Regions from separate parts of the Paenibacillus konkukensis genome, predicted to be linked through region 2. Evidence: predicted binding sites of a transcription regulator. Region 2 holds the regulator's gene; each other region holds the start of a gene.
The links. The regulator Rex, encoded in region 2, represses fermentation and respiration genes when NADH is low (regulators of the CRP and FNR family bind a similar motif). The targets are predictions, from matches to a motif close to TTGTGAAATATTTCACAA.
Positions count from the first base shown of each region.

Region 1: the regulator Rex is predicted to act here: its motif matches at 2,512-2,529, upstream of nirB (nitrite reductase large subunit NirB).
Region 3: the regulator Rex is predicted to act here: its motif matches at 2,905-2,922, upstream of SK3146_RS22915 (DUF1641 domain-containing protein).

Region 1 covers NZ_CP027059.1:170,654-176,819, forward strand. The annotation lists gene SK3146_RS00720 (MFS transporter) at 1-384, shown strand, start outside; gene SK3146_RS00725 (hypothetical protein) at 387-719, shown strand; gene SK3146_RS00730 (hypothetical protein) at 727-1,017, shown strand; gene SK3146_RS00735 (hypothetical protein) at 1,094-1,321, shown strand; gene SK3146_RS00740 (acyltransferase family protein) at 1,401-2,393, opposite strand; gene nirB (nitrite reductase large subunit NirB) at 2,631-5,081, shown strand; gene nirD (nitrite reductase small subunit NirD) at 5,103-5,453, shown strand; gene SK3146_RS00755 (ADP-ribosylglycohydrolase family protein) at 5,663-6,010, opposite strand; gene SK3146_RS00760 (DUF6431 domain-containing protein) at 6,088-6,166, shown strand, end outside.
Region 2 covers NZ_CP027059.1:1,208,821-1,214,986, forward strand. The annotation lists gene SK3146_RS05185 (amidohydrolase) at 1-99, opposite strand, end outside; gene SK3146_RS05190 (DUF47 domain-containing protein) at 370-990, shown strand; gene SK3146_RS05195 (inorganic phosphate transporter) at 1,019-2,017, shown strand; gene SK3146_RS05200 (redox-sensing transcriptional repressor Rex) at 2,114-2,734, opposite strand; gene dinG (ATP-dependent DNA helicase DinG) at 2,731-5,595, opposite strand; gene SK3146_RS05210 (tetratricopeptide repeat protein) at 5,682-6,166, opposite strand, start outside.
Region 3 covers NZ_CP027059.1:5,230,309-5,236,474, reverse strand. The annotation lists gene SK3146_RS22930 (GNAT family N-acetyltransferase) at 1-477, opposite strand, end outside; gene SK3146_RS22925 (glyoxalase superfamily protein) at 686-1,072, shown strand; gene SK3146_RS22920 (NAD(P)/FAD-dependent oxidoreductase) at 1,157-2,335, opposite strand; gene SK3146_RS22915 (DUF1641 domain-containing protein) at 2,370-2,792, opposite strand; gene SK3146_RS22910 (TetR/AcrR family transcriptional regulator) at 3,188-3,739, opposite strand; gene SK3146_RS22905 (glucose-1-phosphate adenylyltransferase) at 3,918-5,111, opposite strand; gene SK3146_RS22900 (GerAB/ArcD/ProY family transporter) at 5,367-6,166, shown strand, end outside.

The DNA.
Region 1 (6,166 bases), 1.0 Mb from region 2:
CAAGAAAAGCTGGGTCTGTCGTCCAAAATCATCGAAAATACGGTTGAAGGCATCATGGTTACCGATACTAACGGCAATATCCGCTCGGTGAACGGGGCATTTACTCAGCTTACCGGTTATGAATCCGATGAGGTCATCGGCAAAACGCCAAGCTTGTTGAAGTCAGGCAAACAAGACCGCCATTTTTACAATGCCATGTGGGATAGCATCCGCGCGCTGGGCTTCTGGCAGGGCGAAATTTGGAATCGAAAGAAGAACGGCGACATTTATTTGGAATGGCTCACGATTAGCGCGGTTAAAAATGATGCGGGAGATATCGTGTACTATGCCGGTATGTTCAGCGATATTACCAAGCAGCGGGGGCTCAAGCAGGAAGGAAGATGAGGATGCCTACAGAGTTTGCGTTGGACCTGTGCTTTATCCGGGAGCATGGGCAGCTTCCCTTGCCGACGCTGATCGACCGGGAGCTGCAAAAACTGTTTGCCGGAAGAGGGAGCTGGTATATCGATTTCAAGGTAAAGGAAGGTCTCGATATTGCGGTCGCTGAAGTCAAGGGGCTGGGGACATGGGAAACTGAGGATGAACTCCTTCAGTATATCGAAGAGAGCATGGAGCAGGACTCTGATTCCGCTGAAGACAGCTGGGAATATCTGCAAGGGTATCAAGTGAAAGTATGGCCAAAAATAGATGCAGGCTCCTGCCGCATAAAGACGAGGTGAATGCGAGATGAAATGGGAGGATAAGCTGTCACAATGGATGGGGTCCCAGATCGAGGTGCATATTGAGGATCAAGCAGGTCTTGATCCCGTTGCTCCTCCTAAAAAAATAACGCTGGAGAAAATAAAAATGACCGACAACAATGAATATATGCAAATCTATATGAACGAACATCAATTTCTGGCCATACCTATTCTAGGCGAGGACAGCACGAGCTTGGTCACAACAGACGACGGCGCAGTGCTCTGTTCCTCCGATGCGGCGGCGCAGCTTGTGTATAAGGTTTATTTCGGCGTGTAATCTTTATTTTTCCATACCTCCGTCCGGATAACTGCCGTCATTCCGGTGAAAATAGAAAAAAAGGGAGGTAGAGGAAATGGACTGCGATGAAACAGGAGCGAAGTGCGGCATAGATGCTGCTGAACTCAAGAACGAGCTGCAGAGGACTTTGGCCTATGAAACGGAATTGCTTCGCACCTATACGATCATGTCGGAAAGATTGCACAGTCGGGAGCAGCTCAGGGAACGGCTTCAAAATTTTGCGGAAGGAAACGCCAAGCGTTCCCGGCAGTTAATAGATGAAATCGAACAATTAAATTCGTAATTGGTAAGAAGGGACAGTCGCGATATCAGCGGATACTGTCCCTTATGCATGAGCGGATCGTTCAATTGGATGTTCGGCCCTAATGATGCGACAACAGCTTCTTCATCTTTCCTAGCAGCAGTTCAGGGTCCGGATGAATGAAAGGACGGGTCCATTCAGCTACTCTCCTGTGCGATAACAAAAGAGTCAAGATTAGTCCGGTTCCAAGCAGCAGCCACAAGTGTCCGAAATGTGCGGCGCCCCGGTATACGCCCGCCGCGGTAAGCAGCTTTAATGCCGCTCCATGCATCAGGAAGACATACACCGTCCGCTCGCCCCATTCCGTCACGATGCTTTTCTTATCCGTCTGCAGCAGCAGGAACGCAAGAGAAACTACGGCAGCGAGTGCATATACGGCGAGTCGGAACAATACCGCGTACCATTCAAGCATATTAAGCTCGGTATAGGTTCGGCTGCCGAGGAGCCAGCCCAGTTGAAGCCGGAAGATGCCATTGTAAAAGAGTGCAAGGAGCAAAGCAAGCACGGCGGCTGCCATAAGCTTTACCGAAACATGACGGGCAGCTTTGCGTAGGCCGGCCCCGTTATAATAATATCCGGCAAGAAAGAACGGAAAAAAAATAAATGTCCTCCCGGCGCTCAGCCAAAATCCATCGAAAGGCAAGTAGCCTATAAGCGCCCCTAGCAGAATGGCTGCGACAATCGGGTGCTTCAATTTGACAAAGCCGAGCAGCAGCAATTTCCAGAAAAGATGGCTCAGGAGAAACCAAAGCATCCAATAAGGCGCCCAAAACGAGTAGATGTAGCCTTCCGTATGAAAGCAGAAGAAATCTAGCGTCGAATAGATCGTTTGGAAGACGACATATTGTAAAAAGATTCTCATCAGCACTTGGAGATAATGCGGGTCCTCCGTAAAGCCTCTCGAAAAATATCCGGTCACAAAAACAAACACGGGCATATGGAAAGTAAATATCGTCAACACGACGGCATTTGCCCCGGAATCATGCGGAATGACCGGCATAAGGAGGTTTCCGAGCACGACCGTCACAATGAGGACGAAGCGAGTGTTTAGCATAAAGATATCATTTTTGTTTATTTCCGCTGGTCTGTTCATTTAAATCACGGCTTTCTTAAAGGATTGCAGGCATAAAGCCCGATGTCATATTCATTATACGTTGCACAAGCAGCAAGATATGTGATTGTTTTCACAATCAAGCAAAATTCGGCGGAATGATTTTTATCACACCATCCCGCGACGATCTATCCTATAATCAAGAGCAAGCTAGAGAGAGGTTATACAGGAGGGATTGGAATGGAGCGGCAGAGAAAAAAACTCGTTCTTATTGGGAATGGTATGGCTGGCATGAGTGTCATCGAACAGGTACTGAAGCTGACTGACCAGTATGAGATTACCGTGTTTGGCAGCGAGCCTTATCCGAACTATAATCGCATTCAGCTGTCCTATGTGCTGGAAGGCAGCAAAACGATAGACGACATTATTTTGAACCCAAGAGAATGGTATGAAGAGAACGGGATTGCACTTCGAACAAGCACTACGGTTACAAAAATCGATACGATCAATAAAAAAGTGTACGCGGACGGGCTTGAGCCGGCGGCTTATGATGCCCTCATTATAGCAACGGGCTCCAAGCCATTCGTTCTCCCGATTCCCGGGTCCGACCTGGCCGGTGTCATCGGATTTCGCGACATTCAAGACTGCGAAGTCATGCTGGATTCTGCAGCAACGTATCACAAAACGGCGGTCATCGGCGGGGGACTGCTGGGATTGGAAGCGTCCAAAGGCCTCGTGCAGAACGGCATGGATGTCACCGTTGTTCATTTGATGGACACGTTAATGGAACGGCAGCTGGACAAGACGGCGAGCGACATGCTGAAAGCTGAACTGGAGGCCCAGGGCATCAAATTCCGCATGAATGTGAAAACAAGCGAGCTAATAAACGACGGCAGCGGCCGGGTCGGCGGAATCCGCTTCGAAAACGGAGAGACCTTGGAGGCGCAGCTTGTGGTCATGGCCGCAGGCATCAAGCCCAATACCGATGTCGCGAGGGCCAGCGGCATTCAAACCGGTCGCGGTATCGTCGTCGATGATCTGCTTCGTACAAGCGCTCCGGACGTCTATGCGGTCGGCGAATGCTGCGAGCACCGCAATGTTTGTTACGGTCTTGTCGCACCGCTGTTTGAGCAAGCGACCGTGCTGGCCAAAGTTCTGGCCGGCCAAGATACGCAGCCGTATGAAGGTTCCTCCGTTGCAACCAAGCTGAAAATTTCCGGTGTAGACGTATTTTCCGCCGGCGAATTCCTGGAGAAACCGGAACATCAGGTGCTTACGCTCTGCGATTCCTGGAAGAAAACATATAAAAAGATACTCCTTCAGGAGGGTCGAATCGTTGGAGGCATCTTATTCGGCGATGTCGCACATGCCCAGAAGCTGACCAAGTGGGTGCGAACCAATGCCGTTTTGGATGAAGAGATTCATAGAGAGCTTTTTGGCGGCGGCGGAGGTTGCTGCGGCAAAGAGAATTCAATGCTTTCGGTAGCCTCCATGGACGACAGTGAAATCGTATGCGGTTGTAACGGAGTTACGAAAGGAACCATCGTTTCGTGCATTCAAAGCGGCTGTACAACAATCGACGCGATCAAAATGTCGACAGGGGCGACCCGCTCCTGCGGCGGGTGTAAGCCCGTTGTCGAGCAGATTCTGAAGTATGTGCTTGGAGACAATTACGACGGAGTTGCAGCGAAGAAGGAAGGCATCTGCGGATGTACGAAGCTTGATCGCGACGAGATCATCGCAGCGATCAGGGAGAAAGGGCTCACCCATGTGCGTGAGGTCATGCATGTTCTGAATTGGAGCAACCCGGAAGGATGTTCGAAGTGCCGGCCGGCGATCAATTACTACCTCGGTATGCTGCTGCCTGAAGAATACGAAGACGAGCCGGAATCGCGATTCGTTAACGAGCGATTGAACGCGAATATTCAAAAAGACGGAACCTTCAGCGTCATTCCGAGGATGTACGGAGGCGTAACGTCGCCTGAGGAGCTGCGTAAGATTGCGGATATAGCAGAGAAGTATCGAGTACCGATGGTGAAGCTCACAGGCGGCCAGCGAATTGATCTCCTGGGCGTAGATAAGGCGGATCTGCCGAAAATCTGGGAGGAGCTCGATATGCCTTCCGGCTACGGCTATGCTAAAGCGCTTCGTACCGTAAAAACTTGCGTTGGCTCTCAATTTTGCCGCTTCGGCACGCAGGATTCAATCGGGATGGGCATTGCCCTGGAGAAAAAATTCGAGCGGCTGAATATGCCGGCCAAATTTAAAATGGCAGTCAACGGCTGTCCGCGCAATTGCGCAGAATCGGGAATTAAGGATCTCGGAATCGTCGGCAACGATGGCGGGTGGGAACTCTACATCGGCGGTAACGGCGGAACGAAGCTGCGTAAGGGGGATTTACTCTGCAAAGTAAAGTCGGATGAAGAATTGATTGCGATCTCCGGCGCATTTATCCAATATTACCGAGAAAACGGCAAATACGGCGAAAGAACAAGCGAATTCGTAGAGCGAGTCGGGCTAGAAGAGATTGAGAACGCCGTCGTGAAGGATGCGGAGAACCGGAAGTTGCTTGTCCAAAGGGTAGAGGAGGCGCTTGCCCGCTTGAGCGACCCATGGCAAGCCGTATTGCACGATCATACACAACGCGATCAAATGTACGAAACGATACAAATTCCGGCGAAAGTAAAATAAAGGTACAGGAGATGGTTTACAATGGAGCTGAATACGCTGGAATTGCGATATGTCGAAATTGGCGCCTTGGCGCAATTCAAGCCGTTCATCGGCAAGGAGGTTCGGATCGGAGAATATAGCCTTGCCGTGTTCCGTACAAGCGATGGCAAGCTATTTGCGCTTGAGAATAGAACCCCGCACAAGAAAGGCGGACCCTTGACGGAAGCTATTGTCAGCGGACATGCCATATATTGTCCGCTGCGGGATTTGCATATAAGCTTGGAGGATGGCAAAGTGCTGGAGCCGGACACAGGCGAAGTTCAAACCTATCCTGTTGTTATTGAAAATGAAGTTGTGAAGATCGGACTTCCAGAAACTATTGCGTTGGGTTGAAAGAAAGAAAAACCACTTTATACGAGATACAATCCCAATGGTATAAATAAACGAAAAACGAAAAACGATAATAATTTCGAATACATGAGCACTTACAAGTATATGTGGGTGCTCTAAAATATTTTATTAATTGAAAGGTACAACAAAGGGTTTACTAAAGTCCGCCTTACATTTGCACAAAACCCGTATTTTGTACATATGTCTATAAATCATGAAAAGCTATGGCTGAGGGGTGTACCATTTGCAATCACCCTAGCAATGGAAATAGATTGTTCTGTATCGTCTGTTGTCTCCCCAAACCTCCATAGATAATGTTTTCCATCGTAACGAGGCATGACGGTATTTATAGCGCCGTGAAGTCCACTAATCCCTTCAGGAAACCATTCTTTTATTTCTTCGAACTTCAATGACTCTGTCTGTTTTCCAATAGCATCACCTATTGCTAAACCCTTGAATGTTGCCGCTGAAAGATAACGTCCAATTACTGACGGGATTGCCTGTCCGCGAGTTGCTGAATATAATGACCATATCACAGAAAAGGAAAAGGATGCCCCCATGTATGTGGGCCTGCGGCAACAGGCTCACGGGATGCATCCCCTACCCAACATGGTCATTGTATCAAAGTATGAGCTGGATGAGAAGTCACCCGGCGTTTTTCGTTAGATGTGCAGAAGTGGTCCCATCTCCCTGCTGTGGAGAAGCGCTTAGCGTCA
Region 2 (6,166 bases):
TGTAATCCGGTTGTCTTCTATTACCATACAACCGTTAACGATCGGATGTTGTTCATTCCATATAATGAATTGTCCGTTAGTAATTATCGTTTTTTTCATAATCACCTTATCCTTTCCGACTCCTAGCATCAACCTCCACTGTACAACTTCGTTAGCCGAAAAGCAAGTAATAGAGCGGCTGTCAAGAGGTTTAACCGCTGCATCATTAATGTTTGATGAACATATTCTGAATTGGATAAACTATGATTGCATTCCCTTACTCTGATGTGTTATTTTTATTTTTGGTGTTCATTTTCACGCTTATTCTACATTATTCGCGATCATTATTCGTTGTGTAAATTATTTACATATATTGAAGGAGGCTGTTTCATGCTTTTCGCCAAAAAGAACGATACCGACTTTTTGCTCCTGCTGATCAAAGCGTCGGAAAATACGCTGCACGCGGCGCAAATGTTTCGCAACGCCGTAATGGGAGATCAACCGCCCGCAGCGTTCTATCCTCAATTGAAGGATTTAGAGAACAAAGGCGATCAGATTACCCATCAAATTTTCAAAGGGCTGAACAAAGTGTTCATTACCCCATTGGATCGGGAAGATATTATGGAACTTGCCTCCAAAGTCGACGATGTCATCGACGGGATCGAAGCGACGATCGCACGTTTCGATTATTTGAACATTAACGAGAGCGATAAGTATATGCAGGAGTTTTCCGCCGTTCTTGTTGCCAGCTGCCAGCATATTCTCGATGCCTTCAAACTATTGTCCAAAAAGAAATATATGCAAATTACCGAACATACCGTCCAAATCAACAGCTTGGAGAACGAGGCCGACCGGTTAATGCGGGAAGGAATTCGCGAAATTTTCTTGAATCCTCAAGACCCTTATCACGATTTCAAGCTTAAGGAGCTCTATGAACGCCTTGAGCAAACTACGGATGCCTGTGAAGACGTAGCGAACATTTTGGAAAGCGTCGTATTGCGTTATTCGTAAGCTGCTTCGCAACCGGTAGGAGGTAATTATGTTAACCCTTTTGTTCATCATCGTAGGATTGGCTTTGCTGTTCGATTTCATCAACGGCTTTCACGATACGGCCAATGCGATTGCAACATCGATATCGACCAGGGCATTATCCCCTAAGGTAGCCGTTTTTTTCGCGGCCACCCTCAATTTTATCGGAGCGGTTTACTCCTCTGAAGTGGCCAAAACGATCGGCGGCAAAGTCGCCAATCCGGCAACCATCGAAAACGGGGTTACCGTTGTCATCGCGGCATTAATTACGGCTATTATATGGAATTTAGTCACTTGGTATTTCGGCATTCCTTCCTCCTCCTCGCATACGTTGATCGGAGCTTTAGCCGGCGCCGTCGTGGCCGGTGCGGGGATATCCGCAGTCAACTGGAGCGGCTTTAAAGAAATTATCGCTATTCTGATCCTGTCTCCCATGATCGCTTTTGCAACAGGATTCATCATTATGTGGATCATTAAACAGATCATTTTTGCCAGCGGCAATCATTCCCGCTCGAAGCTAAATCGAATGTTCCGGTTTTTTCAAATTTTTTCGGCCGGCCTTCTCTCCCTGTCGCACGGAGGCAACGATGCTCAGAAAGCAATGGGAATTATCGTTTTCGGAATGGTGGCGTTAGGGTACCAAACCAATTTGGACGTGCCGTTATGGGTTAAATTATGCGCGGCTACCGCCATGGGCCTCGGCACTTCGATCGGCGGATGGAAGATCATCAAGACCATGAGCAAAAATCTGATTAAGATCGAGCCGATCAACGGGTTCGCTTCCGATCTGAATTCATCCATCGTTATTCAGATTTCGACGGCAATGGGGATGCCGTTGTCCACGACGCATGTCATTTCGTCCTCGATTATCGGGACGGGATCGGTACTGAGGTTTCACGACGTAAAGTGGGCGACCGTTACCAAAATGGTTATGACTTGGGTCATTACGATCCCGATTAGTATGGCGCTCTCTTATCTCATCTACAAAGTCGTTTCTCTCGTCATTTGAGCTTGATTTCTCCTTACATACGATTAACCGTTACACGCCCAAAAAGCCTACATCGCTGTAGGCTTTTTTTGACGTACTTTTTTGACGTATAGGTTTCTAATCAAGATAGTACGCGAGGCTTTGCAGCTCCGTCGTAAAATCGGCGTGATGCACCCGAATTTCATTCGGAACTTTAATAATAATCGGAGCAAAATTCAAAATCGCTTCGACTCCGGCCTCGACAAACTGATTGGCTACTCCTTGCGCTTCAGCGGCAGGAACGGTAATGATCCCGATTCTTACATGCAGCTCTTTGATCGCTGCTTTGAGCTCTTCCATCGGCTTCACATTCAAATTGTTGATCGACTCCCCGATCTTCGATGCGTGCGCGTCGAAAACGGCGACAATTTTCATATTATCTTTCAAATAAGCGTTATAGTTGCATAATGCCCGCCCAAGATTACCCGCTCCGACGAGCGCTACCGGAATCACTTTATCAAGCTTTAAAATTTGCCGTATTTTTTCGATTAAATAGTCGACGTCGTAGCCGATTCCTTTTTTGCCGAACTCTCCGAAATAGGCGAGATCTTTGCGGATTTGAGCCGGGTTAAGATCCAGCTTTTGACCCAAATCCTGCGAAGATACCGTATTCACGCTTTTTTTGCTCAATTCGTTCAAAAACCGTAAATAGACCGGCAGTCTGCGAACGACCGCTTCGGAAATTTTAATTGTTTTCATACGTCGCTTTCCCCCATCCACTGCTTAATTCTCGGTACCAATTGATTGGTCGGCATATGCTCGATTTTGGGGCCGGGCAGCGAGTACAAGAAGTACTTTCCATATGTCGTATCAATGACCCGGGTATCATATATAATGACGATGCCTTTATCGTTCGCCGTCCGAACCAATCTCCCGAAGCCCTGCTTAAAGCGGATCACGGCCTGGGGCACCGACAGCTTCATGAAAGGATTTTGGTTAAGCTTCTTCAAATTTTCCGTCTTCGCTTCCACTAACGGATGATTCGGAGGCTGGAACGGAAGCCGCACGATCGCCAGACAGCTCAGCGCGTCGCCGGGAATGTCCACGCCTTCCCAGAAGCTGCTCGTTCCCAGCAGTACGCTCGCCGGACTGTTCTGGAACAAGCGGGTCAGCTTGCTCCGGTTGCTGCTGTCAACCCCTTGACCCAATACCTGAATGCCAAAAGGGCTCAGCACTTCCTTCAATGCCGCGTGAGTGAGCTTCAGCATCCGGTTGGACGTGAACAGCACCAGCATACGTCCTTTGGTCTCCAGCGCTACCTCGGCAAGCGATTGCGTCAGCCGGTCCAAGAACTGCTTCTCTCCTGAATTGCCGCGAATGCTGGGGAAATCTCTTGGAATCGCCACCAGCGCCTGCTGACGATAATTGAAAGGAGAAGGCAGCTGCACCGTCTTCAGTTTGGCCTGTACGGAGCCGTCCTTCACTTCTTCAAGTCCCAGCTGCTCGCAGGTATAATCAAAAGACTTGCCTACGGAAAGCGTAGCCGAGGTCATGATGACGCTGTCTTTTACCTCGAAAAAGTGCTGCTGAAGCATCGGGCTGACGTCGATCGGAACGCAAACGAGCTGCAGCGATTTGCTCTTGTTATGCTGTCCCCCTTCAAGCCAATATACGTAATTGTCGTCCGGCATCGTCATAAAAAAATGCAGATTGTCACGGTGACGGTACAGCTCCTTGACGGTGCCGCCGATATCGGTTACGACTCCCTGAAGATCCTGCTCGTCTTGAAGCTCCTTCATTTCGCTGAGCATTTTATCCAGTTTTTTCAAAACCTCGGAGCAGTTCAAATAAATGTTCTCTTCGAGAACAAGCAGCTTATCCCACGAGCTTGGCGTCTGGTCTTTCTTAATCCGGAATACAAGCTGTCCGCCCTCGGTTTGCGACGGATCGGAACGCGAGGCAAGCAGTTGGTACAACAGCTCGGCCAGTTCGTCCCACTGTTCCTTAATCGCAACGATTTTCGGAATGACCGCGTCTATAACGCCGCTCCACGCTTGCGCCCGCTCCGATTCCTCGCGCTGCAGCCTGGCCTTCAGGGAAGATAATTGGCCGCTGCGGCCGTCTTTATACAACCACCATAACGTATTCAGGAAAGCCCCGTAGAACAGCTCGATACCCAAATGCTTGCTGGCTACTTCCTCGAAATGATGCGCTTCATCGATAACAAGATGCTTATAGGACGGCAGAAGCCGGTTTTCCGCCTTCGTATCCGTAAACAGCATAGAGTGGTTGGTTATAATGACATCGGCCGTATTGGACTCATGCCGGGCACGATGATAAAAGCAGCGTTTGAACCAGGGGCATGCTCTGTTCAGACAGGAATCGGAATCGCTTGCCACCGTATGCCAAAACTGATTGCCTTTATTCGTGGCAAAATGCAGCTCTTCTTCGTCGCCCTGCTTCGTTTCGCTAAGCCAGACAAGCATTTGTCCGGCCGTGATCCGGTCTTCTTTGCCGTTTTCAAAATCTTGAAGATTCATTTTATGCTCGAATTTGCGCAAGCACAAATAATGACTTCTTCCTTTCAACACCGCCGCGCGAAAGCCCACCGGAAATAAACTGTGCAGAAGCGGTATGTCTCTTTCTCTAATCTGCTCCTGCAAATTGATGGTGTGCGTACTGACAAGCACCTTCTTATCCTTCTTCAGCCCGTAATACAGCGACGGAATCAAATAACCGAGCGATTTGCCCGTACCGGTTCCCGCTTCGATCATCAGATGCTTGCCTTCTTCGAAAGCGGCTTCGACCTCTTCCAGCATCTTCACCTGAGCTTCGCGGTCCTCGTAGGACTCGAAACGGATTTGCAGCTGCTGTTTGAGCCATTCATAAAATTCGGCGAAGCTATCCGGAATCGATTGCATTTCGTCGTCCTCGCGCACCGGCTCTTCGTTGCCCCACTCATCCACATTGATGGCAAACTGGCGAAAATAACGTCCTTCCTCCGTATCCACAGAGGTAAACATTTCCTTATACGCTTTCATTTCATGAAGAAACCATCCGAGATCGCTAGTCACTTCATCGAAAATAAGGGATAACCGCTGAAGCGTAAGCAGCGGCAAGCTTTGGAGCCTCTCCAAGCAGCGCAGCCAAACAAGCGCCGTCGCTTCGGCGTCGCTGTCCGCCTGATGCGGCCGTTCATGCTCAATGCCGAGCGACTGGCAAACCATGTTTAGCTGCAGGCTGCCCAAATACGGAAACAGCACGCGCAGCGTATCCATCGTGTCCAGCACCTTGCCGTCGAACGGAAAATAACCGTGCTCATCCAGAGCCCGCTGCAAGAATGCCAAATCAAAGGCAATATTATGCCCGACCAGGACGGTATCCTGCAAAAGCGGCACCATTTGCCCAATAACCGTATCAAGCTCCGGGGCATCTTTGACCATCTCATCGTCAATGCCGGTTAACGACGTTATAGAAGAAGGTATACCTATCCCGGGATTGACCAGAGAAGTATACCTGTCGATGATGTAGTCGTCTTGTATAATGACGAGGCCAACCTGTATGATGCGATCCGCAGGCTGGCTCCCGGTCGTTTCAAAATCCAAAACCGCGAATTTCATTACTTTTATGTCAATCCCTTCATTCCCACTCTCTTCTAAGCATACCAATACTCTCGGGAAAAGGGAATAGTAAACTTATCCTTCGTTTAACGGTAAGGCTGCTGGTGAAACTGCAGCTGGCCCTTCTTTTCGCAGCACAGTCCCATCTCCATCAGAGGCTGAACGCTGCTCGGGTCCGTTTGAAACGCCAAATTAAAATATTCCGCGGCTTTATCCATATTGTCGTGATGAACTGCTTGAATACATCCCATCGCATTGTAAGAAATAGCTCTCATCTGCAGGTTATTCGTTAATTGCGCCAAAAAATGAAAATGACTGTAGCTTTCCGCGATATCTCCTCTGCGCAAGTAGCTCATGGCCAAATAAACTCGCGCCAATGTAAAATCAGGCTGTTTGCTGACGATAGCGGAAAATTCGCGGATCGCCTCGTCGTACATCCACAGTTTGTAATACCCTTGTCCGCGCACAAATTCGTCCGACCGCTTGCCTTCCAATTCCGGGTCCATCATATTGGCAGCATATAAAGGATGATGGTGCTGCTGCTGCTGATGGAACGCGGCCAGCTTTTCTT
Region 3 (6,166 bases), 3.9 Mb from region 2:
GCGGTCGAGCAGCCCCGCCTGCGGCAGATCGCGCCCGGTCATCAGCCGCATCGGCACCGGCTCGGGGAACGGCTTGACGATGCTTTCGTCGCTTTTGCGCATAAAGCAGTACTCCCCGTCCGCCGCAAAGCCCAGCTTCTCATAGACCGGCCTGCCGAGGTCCGTCGCGATAAGCTGCAAGGTACGGCAGCCCTTCCCCTGCATGATGCTTACGATGCCTTTGGTCAGCAGCTTGCCCGCCCCTTGCCCGCGGAAGGCGGCATCAACAATGATAGGACCGATCCAGGCCGTCGGACCGAACTGCGTCCCATTGGCTACGCCGATCACTTGACCCTTGTGCTCAGCCACAATCGTCTCGCAGCTCGCAAACTGCAAATAGAACGCAAGCGGAGGCCGGAGATCGCCCCATCCTTCGGGCTGAAGCCGCACTACCGCTTCCAGATCGCCGGGACTCATAGGGCGGATCGTCGTTTCCATGCACTATCATCCTTTCCGTGAATAATTATTTATTTTAATGAATTATTATACATTATTATTTGAAACTGTCCACGCTTATTTACCGGCAGTCGTTGTGTTCCTTTCCCAAATCCTGTATTCTAATCCCAGCTTCACTTTTATGACGATTGTACGGCCGTTACAACCTTTCATCCGTTACAAACCTTTCCATTAGAGGAGGACTGCGTTTATGGACACGCCCGAGCTTCGCTTCAACCCGCCCGTGCCGATCATCCGCATGTTCGATGTCGGTCAGACCAAGGACTTTTATTTGAATTTCCTGGGCTTTACCCTCGACTGGGAGCATACCTTCGATGAGAATTTCCCGCTGTACATGCAGATCTCGCGCAGCGGATGCGTCATCCACCTGTCCGAGCATTACGGCGATTGTTCGCCGGGCGCCGCCCTGCGAATCGAAACCGACAACGTGGCGGACCTCCATTCCCGCCTGCTGTCGCAGCAGTACAAGTACGCCAGACCGGGTCTGGAGAATACCCCTTGGGGCACTAAGGAAATACAGCTTACCGATCCGTCCGGCAACCGGATTATATTCTACCAGCCTTCCCCTCCGGCATAACAGCTCCGAACAGGCTTCATGCTCCTATGCAAAAAAAAGCCCTGCTCCCGGAACGATTCCGAAAACAGGGCTTTTGGCTTTGAATTAATAAGCTAATGTGAAAAGACCGTTAATATGCGACAAGTAACGCATGTTGCTCGCTTCCTTCATCAGCGAAGCAGGCAGACCTTTCAGGCGGGTTTGGTTCGCGCCGATCGTACCGATAGCGTCTTTGCGGCCAAGGCTTCCCAATGTTCCCGAGAATACCGGAACGAATGCTTCCTTAGGTCCGTTATTGAAGTAAGCGAACAGATTATAACCGATCGTTTCGCCCATTTGCCATGCCAATTGAGCGGTCGGAGGATATGGACGGCCTTCGTTGCCCATAACGACGGCGCTGTCGCCTGCGATGAATACATCCGGATGAGATGTCGATTGCAGGAATTCAGTTACCGTAGCGCGTCCGCGGTTCACTTCGATGCCACAGTTGGCGACAACCGCGTTCCCTTGCACGCCGCCAGTCCAAACCAGCGTATTCGTTTCGATCGAACGGCCGTCCTTCAAGGATACCGCCGTTTCCGTCATTTCCGTAATCGCAAGTCCGGTCAAAAATTGTACGCCGCGTTTTTCCAAGCTGGTTTGCGCGCGTTCTACCAATTCAGGAGCAAAGCCTGCCAAAATGGAAGGTCCGGCTTCTACGCAGTAAAGGGAAATTTCGTTGAAATCGATCCCTTTTTTACGGCACAGGCCTGGAAGCATGTCGGCAAATTCGCCGACCAATTCGATTCCGGTAAGTCCGCCGCCGCCGACAACGATCGTAGCATCGGCTTTGTTCTTGGTTCTGGCATACTCTTCAATGCGTTCTTCCACATGAGCGCGCAGACGATTGGCATCAGCCACGGATTTAAGGATAAAGCTGTGCTCCTGCAATCCGGGAATTCCGAAGAACGCCGTTTCGCTTCCGAGGGCGACGACGAGCGCATCGTATTCGAAGGTTTTGCCGCTTTTCAGCAGCACGTTTTTATCCTCGACGCGGATGTTTTCTACCGTATCGATAACGAGGTTCACGTTTTTGCCGCGAAGCAGCTTTTCAAGAGGAAGCGCCACCGCATGCTCGGATACGCCACCTACCGCCAATCTATGAAGCTCCGTGATGATTTGGTGAGTAGGATAACGGTTGACCACGGTAATTGTGGCTTGCTCCGGTGTAAAGTATTTACGGGCTGTCAGCGCAGTCAACAGACCGCCGTAACCGCCGCCTAGAATTAATATTTGCTTCGACATACTTATCCTCCGTTCTTAGGTTCGATCCGATGAATTAGTGCTGTTCCTTTTGGGAGCGGCGTTCCGCCAATACGTCAAGGAAAGCTTGGGAAAGCTGCAGCGCCTTTTGTACTTGCGGATCTTTCAGCATTCTTAACATGCCGAACAGGCCGATCGAAGCGGTTTGGGCTGTTTGCACACGGTCGTTAGCTTCAATAGCCGCAGATGCAATGCCTTTGGCGCCTTCTTGAATCGGCTTGACGAACTCTTCCATGCCGCCCTTGATGTCCTCGATCAGTACTTGGTCCGTTACCACATTTTGTACGACATCGTAGGTTTTCGTCAGGATCGTAACCAGCTCAGCCAACTTAGGCAGGTTCTCCACCAAAACGGTAAGCGATTGTTGTACCTCGGGTTTCATCAATTGATCCAGTACATCGATGGATTCCCGTGGGATCGTTTGTGTAGTTTCTGACATAAGTAAACGTCCTCCTTTGCTTTGAGATAGAAAACCGCCAGTGTCTGCATTCCTGTTCAAAGATAGCTTTTCCGTCCCAAGGAGATTTATGAATCGTTGGATTTAAGCCCAAATGTAACTTTTTTCACAAGTGCGAGAAAAAAAAGTCCCATAACTATTTCATTCCTTGCGAATAGAACAGGCGCCAAACGGAATCCTATGTAGTTACTATTATACTCCTCCTGAAGCAAATAGAAAAAAGCAATTTTCGACAATTGTGAACATTTTGAGAACAAATCGTTCCATTTTGTCCGTCGAGGATACGGTTCCTGAAGATATTCTCTGGAAATCTTGGAAACCCGTGAGATTCCGGCGTTTATGCGCCTTGTCATCCGTTCATCCGTCTTTTGCGGGGATCAGCTCCCGTCTTTTCTATGCACCGGCTTCAGCTCCGGCATATCTAGCACCGCGGCCACATGACAGAGCATACCGTTGGCCAGAAACAAGCTGACTTCCGCTTCAGGATCGCTAATATTGGCCCCGCGAAACCGTTCAAGCACCAGTTCTCTCACCCGGCTGAGCCCGTCTCTCATCGCCAGTCGGATCGGTTCGTCTTTAATGCCCTGGCCCTGAACCTGCAGCACCATCTCATGGCGATGCGTTTCCATCAATTGCTCATAACGCAAAATCATTTCTTCTACAAGACGATCCGCAGGAACGTCCACTTGGGCGAAGCAGTCCAAGGTCCGCTGAAAGGCGCGTTCCAGCGCTGCAACGAACAGCTCCTCTTTATTCTTGAACAGCTTGAACACATAAGGCTGGGATATGCCCACCTTCTCGGCGATTTGCGCTGTCGTAGTGCCGTAATAACCGTTCTCGGCAAAAACCTGCACCGCGGCTTCCAGTATTTCTTCGCGGCGGGCGGCCTGCAAGCTGTCGCGTTTGGACACAGAGGCGGATTTGGCCATAAACAGGCCTCCTTCCCTACAGTAGTTAGTGACTGATTAGTCACCATTCTACGACAATTCTCTGTGTATTGCAAGGCCTGGGCCGATAGGAGTTTCCACGCGGCTTCAACTCCCACCGGCTTTCCGGCCGCTTTTTCACGGCGCTTTTAACAGCTGTTTTTCCCGCGCCGTCGTGCCGTCACAAAATCAATTCGGCTTGGAACTGGCCGGCCGTCATATAAGCGGCGGAAGGCATGTCCTGCCCGACATATTCGCGGTCTCCTACGACCGAAATGGCCGCGCCGTCAGGCGAGCCTATCTCCGCGCCGTCCCGAATAACCGCGCCTTCGCCGATAATCGCCTTGCAGATGGTAACCCCGCTGCCGATTTGAGCGTTCGGCATAATGACACTGTCGACAATGCGGCTGTCCGGCCCTACAGTAACCCCGGCCGAGATAACGGAGCCCTCCACTTGCCCGTGAACGGCGCAATCCGCGCAAACGATCGAATTGCGGATCGTCCCCGATGTATCGATATAGCGCGATGCTTCCGGGCCATATCCGCTATACAGCGGCCTTGCCGCAGGGCTGGAGGCGAAACGCGGATTGCTGCCGAGCAGATCCATATGAGCTTCCCAGAGACTTTCGATCGTACCTACGTCCTTCCAATAACCTGCGAATTCATATGCATGAAGCTTTCCTTGACCGGCCAGCATCGCCGGAATGACATCTTTGCCGAAATCGTGACTTGAAGCTTCGTTCACAGCGTCTTCCTCCAAATAGCGCTCCAGAAAAGAAGTATTAAACATATAAATTCCCATGGAAGCGAGATTGCTTGCAGGCATCTTCGGTTTTTCCTTAAATTCCGTAATCTTCCCGGCCGCATCGGTTTTCATAATGCCGAACCGACCCGCCTCCTCCATCGGCACCGGAGTTACCGCGAGCGTAGCTTCCGCTCCGGTTTCCCAATGACGCTGCAGCATGGAACGGTAGTCCATGTGATAAATATGATCGCCGGATAGTACAAGAATCGTGTCGGGGCTATGCTTGACAATAAACGGCCAATTGCGGTAAACCGCATCGGCGGTTCCCGTATAACCGGCATGGCCGACATGCGGCTGGCCGGAAGACAGAATGGCTACCTCTCCCTGCTCCGGCTTCTCCAGCCATGCCGAACCGAGTCCGATATGACGATGCAGCGCTTCAGGACGATATTGTGTGACGACGCCGATCGTATCCAGCAAGGAATGCCGGCAATTGCTCAGCGCGAAATCGATCATCCGGGCCGATCCTCCGAAATGAACCGCCGGTTTCGCCTTCGTCTGCGTCAATACGCCCAGCCTGCGTCCTTCACCGCCGGCAAGGAGCATAGCGACACATTGTTTCTGTCTCATCCCGTAATCACCAAACCTTTCCAAAAGTACAAATCGCCACGAACCAGGGCATCCTGCTTAGTATGGCCTTAAGCGCCCATTATCAATAACTTAACGCCGGACCTTTTTTTCCCTTGTGATTGCGGAACGCGGAACAGTTTATTATTTTTCCTTGGAATACGGGAATTATGTCAAAATTCGACATGCCGACAGACTAAAAAGGTTTGCTTTTGGATATGAATGTTAAGGTGACCTTAGGGAGTTGACCTTGCCGACATGAACTCATCCAGTAAAATCTCAGTCCTGCAAATGGGAATGCTGCTTATTATGACGGTAGGGCTGGCCAACCACGTTACGCTGATCCCCCTGCTGCTGCAAACTGCCAAACGGGACTCCTGGATCGCCGTCATAGGCGCCTTTGCCTTGATGGTTGCCTGGACGTGGGTTCCGTTTGTCATCATACGGAAAACCGGCCAAACCAACCTGATCGAATGGCTGGGCAGCCATATCGGCCCCTGGTTCGCTTCCATCGTCAAATGGACGGCGGCCCTGTATTTATTCAGCTTGGCCGTCATCTCGCTGCGGGAAACAACGACTTGGACGAAGGTCACCTATTTGCCCCAGACACCGCTCATTGTCATTGCAGCCTGCTTTATGCTGCTCTGCTGGTATACGACTAACCGTGGCGTTCAATCGATTGCGATTTCCGCCGGCATCTTGCTCCCCTTCGTAGTCGCGCTCGGCTATTTCGTCATGGGAGCCAATTTCCAATACAAGCGTTACATTCTGTTGTTCCCTTTGTTCACAAACGATATGGTCTCGATTGTCCGCTGCATGATTTACGCCGGAGGGGGCATGATCGAGCTGATTATGATCCTATTCATGCAGCATTTGCTCAAAGGGTCCGTCAAATGGCGGCATTTGCTCTTCCTGATAACGGTTATGGCCGGGCTGACGCTCGGTCCGCTGATGGGCTCCATCGCCGCATTCGGTCCTGAGCAAGCCGCCGTTCTCCGTTACCCCGCCTATGAGCAATGGAGGCTTGTCACCATCGGGGACTATGTGGCTCATGTCGA